Regions from separate parts of the Psychrobacillus sp. FSL W7-1457 genome, predicted to be linked through region 1. Evidence: riboswitches for the same ligand, from Rfam matches in the RefSeq annotation. Region 1 holds a riboswitch; the other holds the start of a gene.
The links. A riboswitch is a leader RNA that binds a small molecule or an ion and turns the genes downstream of it on or off. The one in region 1 is predicted to bind lysine.
Positions count from the first base shown of each region.

Region 1 (5,971 bases):
CTGCTGCTAATACTGGTAGCAATAGCTGAGGATCGATTGCCATAATAATGCTTGCACCAATCGGAAGCAAGATACCAAACGAACCCCAGGATGAACCTGTAGCAAAGGCCATAAAAGCAGTCAGCACAAACAGTAATACTGGAATAATACCTACTGGGATATTATTTTCTGTAACAATCGTTGCAAGGAATGCACCTGTTTCTAAGGCTGTAATAAGGTAAGATAATGCCCATGCGAATACAAGAATCAAAATGGCAGGAAGCATAGATTGAATGCCTGTACGTAAAGCCTTCCACACGTAGCTCATGTTAGCATTTGGGTTAACCTTGAATTGGCGAGCGTATAACAGGAAAGCTAAAATACTTGCTACCAATCCAGCTATAAATAATGAAAAAGGAACATCTGTATTTTCAAAGATGACAAATATATCTAAACTTCCTCCGGACAACTGATAGCCCGTCCAGAACATCAACCCTAACGTCACCACTACTAAAGAGATGATTGGAAGTAATAAATCGATCACTTTCCCATACTGATTGTCAGGAAAATCTCCATCCATATCTCCCGGATTAGTTTTATTAGGATCAAATAATACTCCTGTTTCCTTCGCACGCTTTTCATGCTTCTTCATCTCAAATAAATCAAAATCTGTCCAAGCCGTAAAGAATACGATCGCCAAAGTAGCTATTACATAGAAGTTCATAGGCGCCATTGTGATAAAAGCTTCTAGCGGAGTATATTCTGTTACAGCATGTGTTGTGAAAATAACACCTAGCTGGCTTATCAAAAATGCTCCCCAGCTAGAAACTGGTGAGATTACACATATCGGTGCTGATGTAGAATCGATGAAATAGGCTAGCTTTGCACGAGAAACCTTATGCGAATCCGTAATTGGTCTTGCAATTTGCCCTACTGCTAATGCATTAAAATAATCGTCCACAAAAATAATGATTCCTAAAAAGGCTGTTAATAGTTTAGAGCCTCTTTTCGTTTTAATTCGCTTGATCGCCCAATTAGCGAAAGCTGTGCTTCCTCCTGACAGGCTGACAAAAGCAGTAACTACACCTAACAAGAGAATGAACAATAAAATATATATGTTATATACATTTAAACCCCCATCCCAAAAAGAGATTTTAAAGGAATTCCATAACATTAACAAAGATCCAACAGGGCTAAATTCCTCTACTAGTAAGGCTGCAGAAAGAATACCTGCTCCTAACGATAACAAGACCCTTTTTGTCAATAAAACCATGATGATTGCCAATAGCGGTGGCACTAACGAAAAAATTGTATTCTCCAAAACTGTTCCTCCTTGAAAATAGAAAAGCCAACCTATAGTATTTTATAGGTTGGCTTATACATGAAATTTTAGTTATAACACTTTGTTTCACTTTTGTAGCTCCCCATCTATATGTCCCCATATACATGACAGTGTTATTCTTGTTCAAAATAACCCCAACTAAGCATCCTTGACTAGACATACTTAGTTTCGGCAAAACTTCCTTTCTATTACGATCCTTGGAGTCACCCTCCCGTAACATACTATTAAGCAATGCGGCCTCTACCTATTTATTATTCATTTTTATCTATTCTAACAGTAATTTAAGAAAAATGAAGTTTTTTTAATCTTCCGGTAACGGTATAGGTACCTCCACCGATGGAGCAGCCGACCCATCCCCACCTGTATAAATGTGAGGAACCTGCCCTTGTACTAGACCCATGGCTACTGGTATATTCTGTTCCACTACACTCATTTTACTAGCAAGCGGGACGATGATTTGTACGTTCACCTTAATGTGGATACTAATTTCTACATACGCATTATTAATACCGAACTCGGTAATAGTAGGCACCACATTTGACTGAACGTTTCCGATCACGTGGAATCGAATAGGTATTTTTGGACCTAAATTCCCGATCAAAGGTATATTCGTTGCTTGCCCCATCGGAACAAAAAATACGACTCCACCTTGGTCTTCCATTGTTTGCTTATCATACTCAATATCATCCAAGTAAGGAAGACTTGATAAATTCCCTTGTTCAGCCTGTTCTAAATGGGATTGTACTAAACTATTTGTATCAGATAGCACTCGGTTAATAATTTCTGTATTGAATTTGGTTGTAACCATATTTTTGCTATCCGAAGGAACCTCTTCAATAATATCGTTTACATCTAGAACATTTGCTGTACGCGAGTTAATCGCCTTACTTATTACCATAGAGGCAATCTTGTTAGTTTGCACCTCAGCATATTGTAAATAAGTGGGAGTCAGTTGCGCATTTATATAATAAAATACGTAAGCCACTGACAATAAAAAGCATGTTAAAAAGATGGCTAATTTGCGTTGAGTGCTAAAAAATATGAAACGCTTCTTCTTTTTGCGATAAAACAACGAAAAAACCTCCTCATTACTTTTATGTAACGAGGAGGTCTATTATGCCCTACATTTATTCTCTTCCTTTATTCCATACCATTTTATAACGTCCCGTATAGTTTCTGGCATAATATATTGTTTCTTCGCGGTCTTAAAAGAAGGAAAGAAAAATCCAAAAGTAAACATGTCTAGCGTCGCCAGCCGGTACGTTTGATGTAACGTTAATGGCTCACCTTTAATCAAAAGCTGCCCATGCATATCTTGTTCAACCTGTTCAAATAAAATAGCCCCTAAATACTTACCACGAAATCCGAGACCCTTCACTTCTAAATTTGGCCATTTTTCGTTTTTTGAAAGCTCCATCACCTCTAGCAGCTCAGCTCCACTTAATGTAACGATACATGGATTAATGGGGTGAGGCAGGCATTGATGTAGATCCCAAGCAGTGACAGGTCCCTCCGGTAAATCCTTTAAGAAAATTCCTGCAGGAAACATGGCACAATCTGCATTCGTGTATGCTAGCAATGCCTTTCCAAAGAAATTCGCTAACTCAGACCCATTGAACCACTCTTTTTTTAACAAGGAATTGCTTGTAAAAACAGGATAAGATAGCTTTTCTTTACCGATTCGCTCCCAATTTTCCATCGTGTGTCCTGCATTTTGAGGGACTGGCAACTCGTCTGTAGGGTAGACAACAGCCTGTTTAGAAACAACTCTTTTCATGGAATGGTCATATTCAAGACTCACATAGCCCACATACATCCCAAATTTCCCTGTAGCGGCCTGCAATGTATTCCCAACCATTTTCCCTTCCTCGAACAAATGATGCGTGTGTGCTCCTAAAATTAAGTCCAGAGACGGTATCAGCTCACATAGCTCTTCATCCTTAGACTTTCCTAAATGAGACATACAAATAAGGACATCGACATGAGGAGAAATCTGATCAGCAACTGCCTGCAGTCTAGGAAGAGGATCCTGCAATCTCCACCCAAGCTTTTCATAATAAACACTATAATCCGCAGTAGCAGCTATAATCCCAATTCGTATTCCAGAGGCCGTCTGATGAATTTTATAAGGCTTCACCCACCTAGGGATATTCCCTTCCAAATCCGTAAAATTGGAAACTATGACCTCGAATTTAGCCTGTTCATATAATGAATCCAATTCTTCGTGACTCAATGTGATTCCTTCATTGTTTCCAATCGTTGCATAATCATATCGGGCTTCATTTAAGAGCTTCACGTTCCCCTTCCCAAGTGTTCCCTCTGTGTATATATTCGAGCGATCCACATGATCACCGATATCTAATATCAGAGAGGAATCGCTTGCATGCTTTTTACGTCTTTCAGAGAGAAAGTGATGGATAGACGGCCAATTTTCTAAATGACTATGTAAATCATTTGTATGATAAATATGAATGGTCTCTCTCAGCTTTCTCACCTCTTTTTTATACGGGCTATCGCTCGCCTTTATTAAAATAGCCCATCTATAATAGATCTTATTCCTAGCAATAGCAGTACTATTCTAAGTGCTGTAACAAGTGTTTCCGAGTTTAGCTTTTTATTGAGCTTAGCACCTATCTTAGCGCCAATATAGGCAGCAGGGATGACAGGTATCGTATATAGCCATGGTACGTTTCCTAAAGATATATGTGTAGCAGAGTTCACAATAGACGATAAAAAGACCATAAACATAGACGTTCCGACTGCCACATGGGGCGGAAACAGAAATAATAGAATCATGGCCGGCACAATCATCGAGCCTCCACCAATTCCAAACAACCCGGAAGCAAAACCTATAAAAAAGGTTAAAGCTAGTGCAAACCAGACTGGATATCCATATACATATGTATTTTCCCCATCCTCAAAGGTACGCTTCTTGCCATGCTTGACAAACCATTGAACGGGCTTCAAATATTTACGAACTAGCAAAAGAACGGATAAAATGACAAGCAATATACCAAAGTATAGGTTAAACGAAGGGAGATCTAATCCTTTGTTTACCCAAGCACCTAAAATGGTTCCCGGGATACTTCCTATAAAAAATATAAATCCACTTTTAAAATCCACCGTCTTAGACTTCATATAAGAAAGCGTAGAAGACAGACCAATAAAAATCATCATAACAACAGATAAACCTACAACACTCTGAGGCGTAATATTAGGAATCAAATCCAGCGTCGTACCAAGGAATAGCACGGCTGGTACTAAAATAACTCCGCCTCCTAATCCCACTAGTGCACCGATCGTCCCTGAAAAAAGCCCGCTCAGTACTAATAAAAACCATTCCATTTAAAAATCCCCTTCGAAAAGATTTAATTGCTTAGGCGCAAGTCCATCAAATTCTAAATTAAGCATTTGCTGAAAGGCTTTAGCATTTTTAGCAGCATGACCACCAGAGTTATTATTGAATACAACAAGCACCTCGGAAGCCTGCTTAGATAAAACCTCACAAACTGACTGAATATAAGCAAGCTCCTGCTCATTATAATCATATAAATAGCGGACTTCTCTCCACTTTTCGTTGTTCCCTGGATTCTTCCACCCATAAAAGTTTCTCCCATGTAGACGGACCAACACTTTATCAGAAGTAGCAACCGGCACTACAGGTATGCTGCCTTCACCATTTTGTGGCTCATCGCAGACACTATGATGAAAATGATTATCCTTTAAAAATTGAAGAGTCGAATCCTTATACTCCGGAAGATACCAGGACTGGTGGCGAAACTCAATGACCACCTCAAAATCCTTTAGCTCCTCTCGAATTCTTCTCATATACTGCACATTATCCTTCTCACACTCAAACCAAGGTGGAAACTGAACAAGCACCATCGCAAGCTTCCCCGCATCCTTAAGCGGCCCAAGCATCTGACGATAGCTTTCAAACATTTCCTCTGGAGACTTAAAAGGATTCTCCCCTCTCAAATGCCCTGTCATCCCTTGATAGGCTTTCACGATAAACTGAAAATTATCAGGTGTCTCCCGAATCCACTTTTCTATATTTCGCTGCGGCTGAATCGCATAAAACGATGCATCCAACTCGACAATCGGAAAATGTGCACTATAATCCTGCAGCTTCTCCCTAGGCGAAGAAACATAAAGATCTGGATGATCCCCCCAACCAGTTAACCCAATTTTTATCATCAAACCACCTCTTTGCTATTACTATTTATCATATCATTTCCCTCATCAAACAGACAAAAAAACGAGTTGATGGAAAGTGTTTATGTGTTGCGGGAAAATAAAGTGTTGCAGATAATCTAAAAGTGTTGCATTTTTCTCTGTAAGTGTTGCGATTATTACTCCAACTGTTGCGCTATTCTGAGTAAGTGTTGCAGTTTCGAGCTGAAGAGTTGCGCGTATTGCTTGAACTGTTTGATAAAGTGGAGAAAAAGATAAATAAAATATCTCATTCTTCACCTATAATAGAATGTGGTATGTCATTACCAATTATTTCTTTTACAAAATCGATATAAGGTCTTGAAACAACCCTCGGATTTATATTAGTTTTTCGAACTATAAAATCTTCCTCATAAAAAACCGCTTGAGTTGTCATATCCATGGCAAATTGTTGCGCGTACCTAATAGTATTCTGGT
Region 1 is NZ_CP151993.1:2,753,369-2,759,339, forward strand. Features, by position in the region: gene NSQ95_RS13515 (Na+/H+ antiporter NhaC family protein) at 1-1,300, opposite strand, end outside; lysine riboswitch at 1,389-1,572, opposite strand; gene yunB (sporulation protein YunB) at 1,623-2,393, opposite strand; gene NSQ95_RS13525 (bifunctional UDP-sugar hydrolase/5'-nucleotidase) at 2,436-3,815, opposite strand; gene NSQ95_RS13530 (sulfite exporter TauE/SafE family protein) at 3,848-4,666, opposite strand; gene NSQ95_RS13535 (DUF72 domain-containing protein) at 4,667-5,518, opposite strand; gene NSQ95_RS13540 (hypothetical protein) at 5,784-5,971, opposite strand, start outside.

Region 2 (5,971 bases), 1.1 Mb from region 1:
CCATATAATCGTATATAAGGATAAAAATAAGTATGGAATATAAACTGATTCGTTTTAGACATGATTGTTTCTATATGTTTTTGAGAAAGATCGTCAAAGGAAAACCCTATCATTTGAAGAAAGGTTTTATTCATATCAATTAGCATACCTTCTTGACTAATAGTGACATAGCCACAAGGTGCCAAATCCAAACGTTCCTCCATAAAATGTCATTCCCTTCCCTACACCTGGTATAGATACTCTTTAATGAGCTCTGCTGTTTCACACGGGTGACTTAGGTGAGGATAATGACCCTTTACATCCATTATCTTAAATTCACTATTCTCTATATGACGGTGTAAATATTCTCCTACCTGAATAGGAACAATACTGTCTTCTGAGCATTGAATGATTAGCACCGGAATAGATGATTTCTCTAAATCTTTACGATGGTCAGAAAAGAAGGTCACCTCTGCAAATTGTTTTGTTATCTTCGGATTTGTTGAACTAAAACTTTTTTCTACTTCCTTTGCTACCGCGGGGTGTTTTTCAGTGGCAGCCACTATTGGAGCCATATAGCTTGCCCACCCTATAAAATTCATCTCCATCATATCTAGCATCTCGTGGATATCTCTTTCATCGAATCCACCGTAATACTCGTGATCATTAAGATATCTCGGAGATGGTCCAATCATAACCAACTTCTGAAAAACATCCGGCTTTTGAATCGCTGCTAACATACCAATCATGGAGCTTACCGAATGACCTACAAATATAACGTCTCTCAATTCCAATGCCTCTACTATGTCTAAGACGTCTCGGACATAGCCTTTAAGCGAGGCGTATTTCTCTGCATTATAAACACTTAAATCCGATTCACCGGAACCAACATAATCAAATAATACAATTTTATAGTCATTCAAAAATGAAGGAATAATATGCCTCCACATCGTTTGGTCACATCCAAAGCCATGCGCAAACATGATTACTTTTTCCTTATTTCCAATTACTTTTACATTATTACGTTTTAATACTTCACTCATAGGAACACCTCTAGTTTATTTCATACCTTATATAAAAGGCTTCCTTTTCTTTTGAAAGGGAAGCCTTACATAGATTTGATAATTTAACCAATGTATATATTACCAATATACTATTTTATTGAATTTTATTCTAGGTAAAAGAATGAAATGCTACTAACATCCTAGAGTCTACTTCCTTGTTCTTTTTAAAAATTCCCTCGTTCGATCCTGTAAAGGATGGTTAAATATTTGGTCTGGAGGTCCTTCCTCTGCAATGACTCCTTTGTCCATGAAGACTATACGATCAGAGACTTCCTTGGCAAATTCCATTTCATGCGTAACAATCAACATGGTCAGGCCAGTATTCGCAAGCTCTTTCATAACTTTTAATACCTCACCGACCATTTCTGGATCAAGTGCAGATGTAGGCTCATCAAACAGCATTACATCAGGATCCATAGACAAAGCTCGTGCAATAGCTACTCTCTGCTTTTGTCCACCAGACAATTGCTTTGGCTTAGCATTGACGTAGCCATCCATGCCTACCACCTTTAAATATTTCATCGCAACTTTTTCGGCTTCTTCCTTAGAACGTTTTAATACCTTTACCTGTCCAACTGAACAGTTGCTTAATACATTATGATTATTAAACAAATTAAACTGCTGAAATACCATACCAAGCTTTGTCCTATAGGAATTGATATCATGCTTATTATCTAAAATATTATTTCCTTTATAAATAATTTGTCCCCCACTAGGCTTTTCCAATAAATTAACACATCGCAGAAGTGTTGATTTGCCCGATCCTGAAGAGCCTATGATACATACAACCTCACCTTTTTTTACAGAGAAATTTATATCTTTTAAAACTGCATGTGCTCCAAAGGATTTGCTTAGATGTTGAATATCAATTACGTGTTCCATATTTGCTCCTCCTTTGTTTACTTGTTTTCATAAGGACCTTTTGGCAGTACAGCCATTTGCATAGGCTGACCAATGACAGTGTAATTTTCGGGTCCATCTAGTTTCTTTTCAAAATGTCGTAAAATTAATGTAACCGCAAACGTCATGATGAAGTATAAAATACAAGCTACAAAGAATGACTCAAAATATCTGAAATTGTTTCCAGCTACAGACTTCGTTTGGAAGTATAATTCCGTTACCCCTATCACATTTAAAACAGAGGTATCTTTAATATTAATGATGAATTGGTTGCCCGTTGCTGGAAGTATGTTACGGATAACCTGGGGTAACACAACATATAGCATAGTTTGAATGTGATTCATCCCTATCGCTTGTGATGCCTCAAATTGTCCCTTATCAATTGAAATGACTCCCCCCCGAACAATTTCAGCCATATACGCTCCCGTATTAATAGATACAATAAAAATTGCTGCTAGTAAACGATCCATATCTAACCCAAAGGCCAGTGATGATCCATAAAAGATGACCATAGCTTGGACGATCATTGGTGTCCCTCGGAAGAATTCTATATAGATGGACAGAATAAGATTAACCAGCTTTAAAAAATATCTACTTACCCTCTTTTCAGGTAGTGGGATGGTCCTAATAACGCCTGCTAATAATCCAATGATTGCTCCTACAATAGTTCCTATAATAGAAATCAACAGGGTTACTCCTGCTCCACGCAAAAACATCGGCCAGTTATTGGTGATAATGGAGATAATCCATTCTAAACTCATTGTCTTCCTCCTTACACTTTCTGTTGCCTCGAACATCCACTAACCAATTGCGTAAGTACTTTAAAAAATGAAACGGCTGCTTTTATTAGCAGCCGTTAGTATACTTATTCTGCAGCTGGTTGATTGGAAATAGCATTATCCATAATTTCTTGACGCTCTTCTTCTGAAATTCCTGCTAATATTTCATTTATTTTATCTGTTAAATCGCTACCTTTTTTCAATCCTACTGCAACAGCTGTTTCTTCTTCATCTGCAACAAATCCTTCTTCGAATTCAACCATGCTGAAGTTGTCATTTGCAGAGGAAGCACTAATTCCTTCTGGACGTTCAGATACATAACCGTCGATCATACCAGATTCCAGTGCTACACGCATTGCTGGAAAGTTATCTGATGCAGGCTGTTTTTTTACACCTTTAATTTGGTCTATCACTCCGTAGTGAGAAGTATTTAATTGGCCTGTGACTTTTGCTCCATTAAAGTCTTGAATGGAAGTGGCACCCTCAAATTTTCCGCCCTTTTTTACAACCATAACAAAGTTGGAAGTATAATAGTTTTCAGAGAAATCGATTGTTTTTTTACGCTCTGCTGTTGGTGACATTCCAGCAATAATTGCATCAATCTTACCCGAAGTTAAAGCTGGAACTAGACCGTCCCATTCGGTTTTAACGATTACCAGTTCTTTACCTAAGCCTTCTGCAATTTTTTTAGCAATTTCTACATCGTATCCACCAGCATACTCTGCGTTACCGTCCAATTTTACTCCACCGTTTTTGTCGTCCATTTGAGTCCAGTTGAAGGGGGCATATCCTGCCTCAAGTCCTACAGTAAATGTATCTTGAGCAGATGCTGATCCACTGCTTTCTTCCTCTTTAGTTCCACAAGCAGCAAGCAATAAAAAAATGGATAGTAAAAATGTTAATGTAAATAGTCTCTTTTTCATCTCTAGTAATCTCCTTTTTTAAAGTTATTATATGTATGCAACCATACAAAAAGGACAACTGTACAAAAAAAGACTTGAGGTAGACTCAGGTCATAATGTATGGTTGCCCTAAATCCTCTACTTTTCCCCATGAGATAGCACACCATTATAAACCGGGACGTTTATAACGGACAGTCCTGCAATTCTTCACTGCAGACCCAGCATGTAATAATGAGTTTATTACAAGCTTCGGCGACATTTCCTTCTCCTTAGTATCTAAGCATCTCAAGCTCCTCTAAGGACTGTTAAATATCGCGCCTCTACCTCACTTATAAAAGCGAGGTTATATTCAATTAGTTGTTCATAGTCTACAATAGAGATTTTCATCTGTCAACAAACATTCTATTGATTAATCAAAATATTACTATTTTTAAAACTTCATTATTCTAAATAGAAACGAACAGTCTTATTTAAAAAATGAACCAATAATACGGGGAATAAATAAGAAAAAATCTGCTAAAGTAAATGTATTTTCCACTTTATCAAAGACATCCATTTTTGACTTTTCGTTCGGTTTGTATGTCGTTACTGTATCGCCTTGAATTGGCTCAATCCCATCATTGAAACTTATACGTATAGAATGGCAGTTCACATAATCAGACGAATCCATCACCTGAAAATGTATATGAGGCTCAGAGGAGTTTCCAGAATTTCCACAAAGGCCAATTGTTTGTCCCTGCTTCACCGCGTCTCCTTCTTTTACTACTATAGAATATTGTTTAAAATGCGCAAGCAAGCTATATTCTCTATTTTTATGCTCCAAAATGACATAGTTTCCGGCTGGTTCTTTTTCATTCATTTCTCCGGGAATATTATCTACAATATTATTCATAACCTTTACTACCTTACCGTCTGCTGGCGCAACTACCTCTTTATCAAAAGCATAGTAACTTTCATTGAGTAATCTATCCTTATACGTCTGACCATCCTTCATCCTCACTAAATCATATGCATAGCGCTGAGATTCATAAACGTAATGATAATTAAGAAATTCATTCGTCCCACCCCAGAAAACAAGCCATTCTTCTTTAATAGGCATTATATATTTATTTTTGGTGTAACGTTGATCGCTTTTAGGGAAGGTTACATAAGGTTTTAATACTATGCCCTGGATGTAGTTAGCCGTATCAAAGGTTACACTAACTATTCTCTCCTTATTGTTATCTAACCATAAATACTGAGTTGAATAACCCATTTCGATCTTTTTATACATTTGGTAGCTTTCAACACCGTGATTAAAGGAAATGGCTAAATCAGTAAATTGGTCCAGTGATACTAGCTCTTTAAATTCTTTAACGCATTGGTTATAAATTTCTTCATGGTTTCCATATAAGAATACTTCTCCAAACCTTTCTGGAGTTATAAATTCCTCTACATTCATGGCTCTGTTTACCTCCAATTTATAACACTGTCAGTATTTATCATGTAATACGGAAAAAGTTAACTAAGGTTTCACTTAATATGAAAAGTAAAAGGAAACGAGGGTGTAGATTCTCCGTTTCCTTTTGTTGATTTTATTTATTTCTTTTTTGTATTGTTGATATCGAAGGAAAAGTTTCACATGGAACATAAATAGAAATTGAGAATAGCCTACATCTACACTTTGAAGGGTAGACATAGGCCTTAAACTAAAAGAGTGGAAATGACAATCTTGCGTAGTCATTCCCACCCTAAATCAATTATTTTTGTATAAACATTTGAGTCCAATAGTTTCCGTCTTTCACGTAACCTACCCCAATATGAGTATAGTTTTTGTTTAAGATATTGGCTCTATGTCCTTCACTATTCATCCAAGCGTTAACTACTGCTTTCGCAGTCGTTTGACCTTGTGCGATATTTTCTCCTGCTGATTTATAGCTAATTCCAAAATTCTTCATCATTGTAAATGGAGTTCCATAAACAGGACTTGTATGGCTAAAATATTTTTGATCGTGCATATCTTGTGATTTATATTGTGCCACTCTTCCTAGCTCCCAGTCATAGCTTAATGGAGACAGGCCAGCATTTGCTCTTTCAACATTTACCAGTTTAATTACATCTTGTTCAATGTTATAAGAATCTTTTGTAGGAACATTTATTTTTTGTCCTGGATAAATAAGATTTGGATTTTCTAACTGAGGATTTTTCTCAATTAATTCTGAAACTCCAGTTTGTGTTTTTACTGCTATTTTCCATAGAGAATCTCCTGATACAACGGTATAGGTATTAGCTGCAAATGCAGTTAGTGGTAATAATAAAGAAATTGCGACTGCTACTGCAGCAACTTTTAATTTGGTTCTAAACAAGG
Region 2 is NZ_CP151993.1:3,884,620-3,890,590, forward strand. Features, by position in the region: gene NSQ95_RS19150 (sensor domain-containing diguanylate cyclase) at 1-203, opposite strand, end outside; gene NSQ95_RS19155 (alpha/beta hydrolase) at 222-1,022, opposite strand; gene NSQ95_RS19160 (amino acid ABC transporter ATP-binding protein) at 1,191-1,925, opposite strand; gene NSQ95_RS19165 (amino acid ABC transporter permease) at 1,943-2,704, opposite strand; gene NSQ95_RS19170 (transporter substrate-binding domain-containing protein) at 2,809-3,645, opposite strand; lysine riboswitch at 3,773-3,955, opposite strand; gene NSQ95_RS19175 (M23 family metallopeptidase) at 4,091-5,065, opposite strand; gene safA (SafA/ExsA family spore coat assembly protein) at 5,364-5,969, opposite strand.
Region 2: linked by a shared signal. The riboswitch ahead of NSQ95_RS19170 (transporter substrate-binding domain-containing protein) and the one ahead of NSQ95_RS13515 (Na+/H+ antiporter NhaC family protein) in region 1 are both predicted to bind lysine.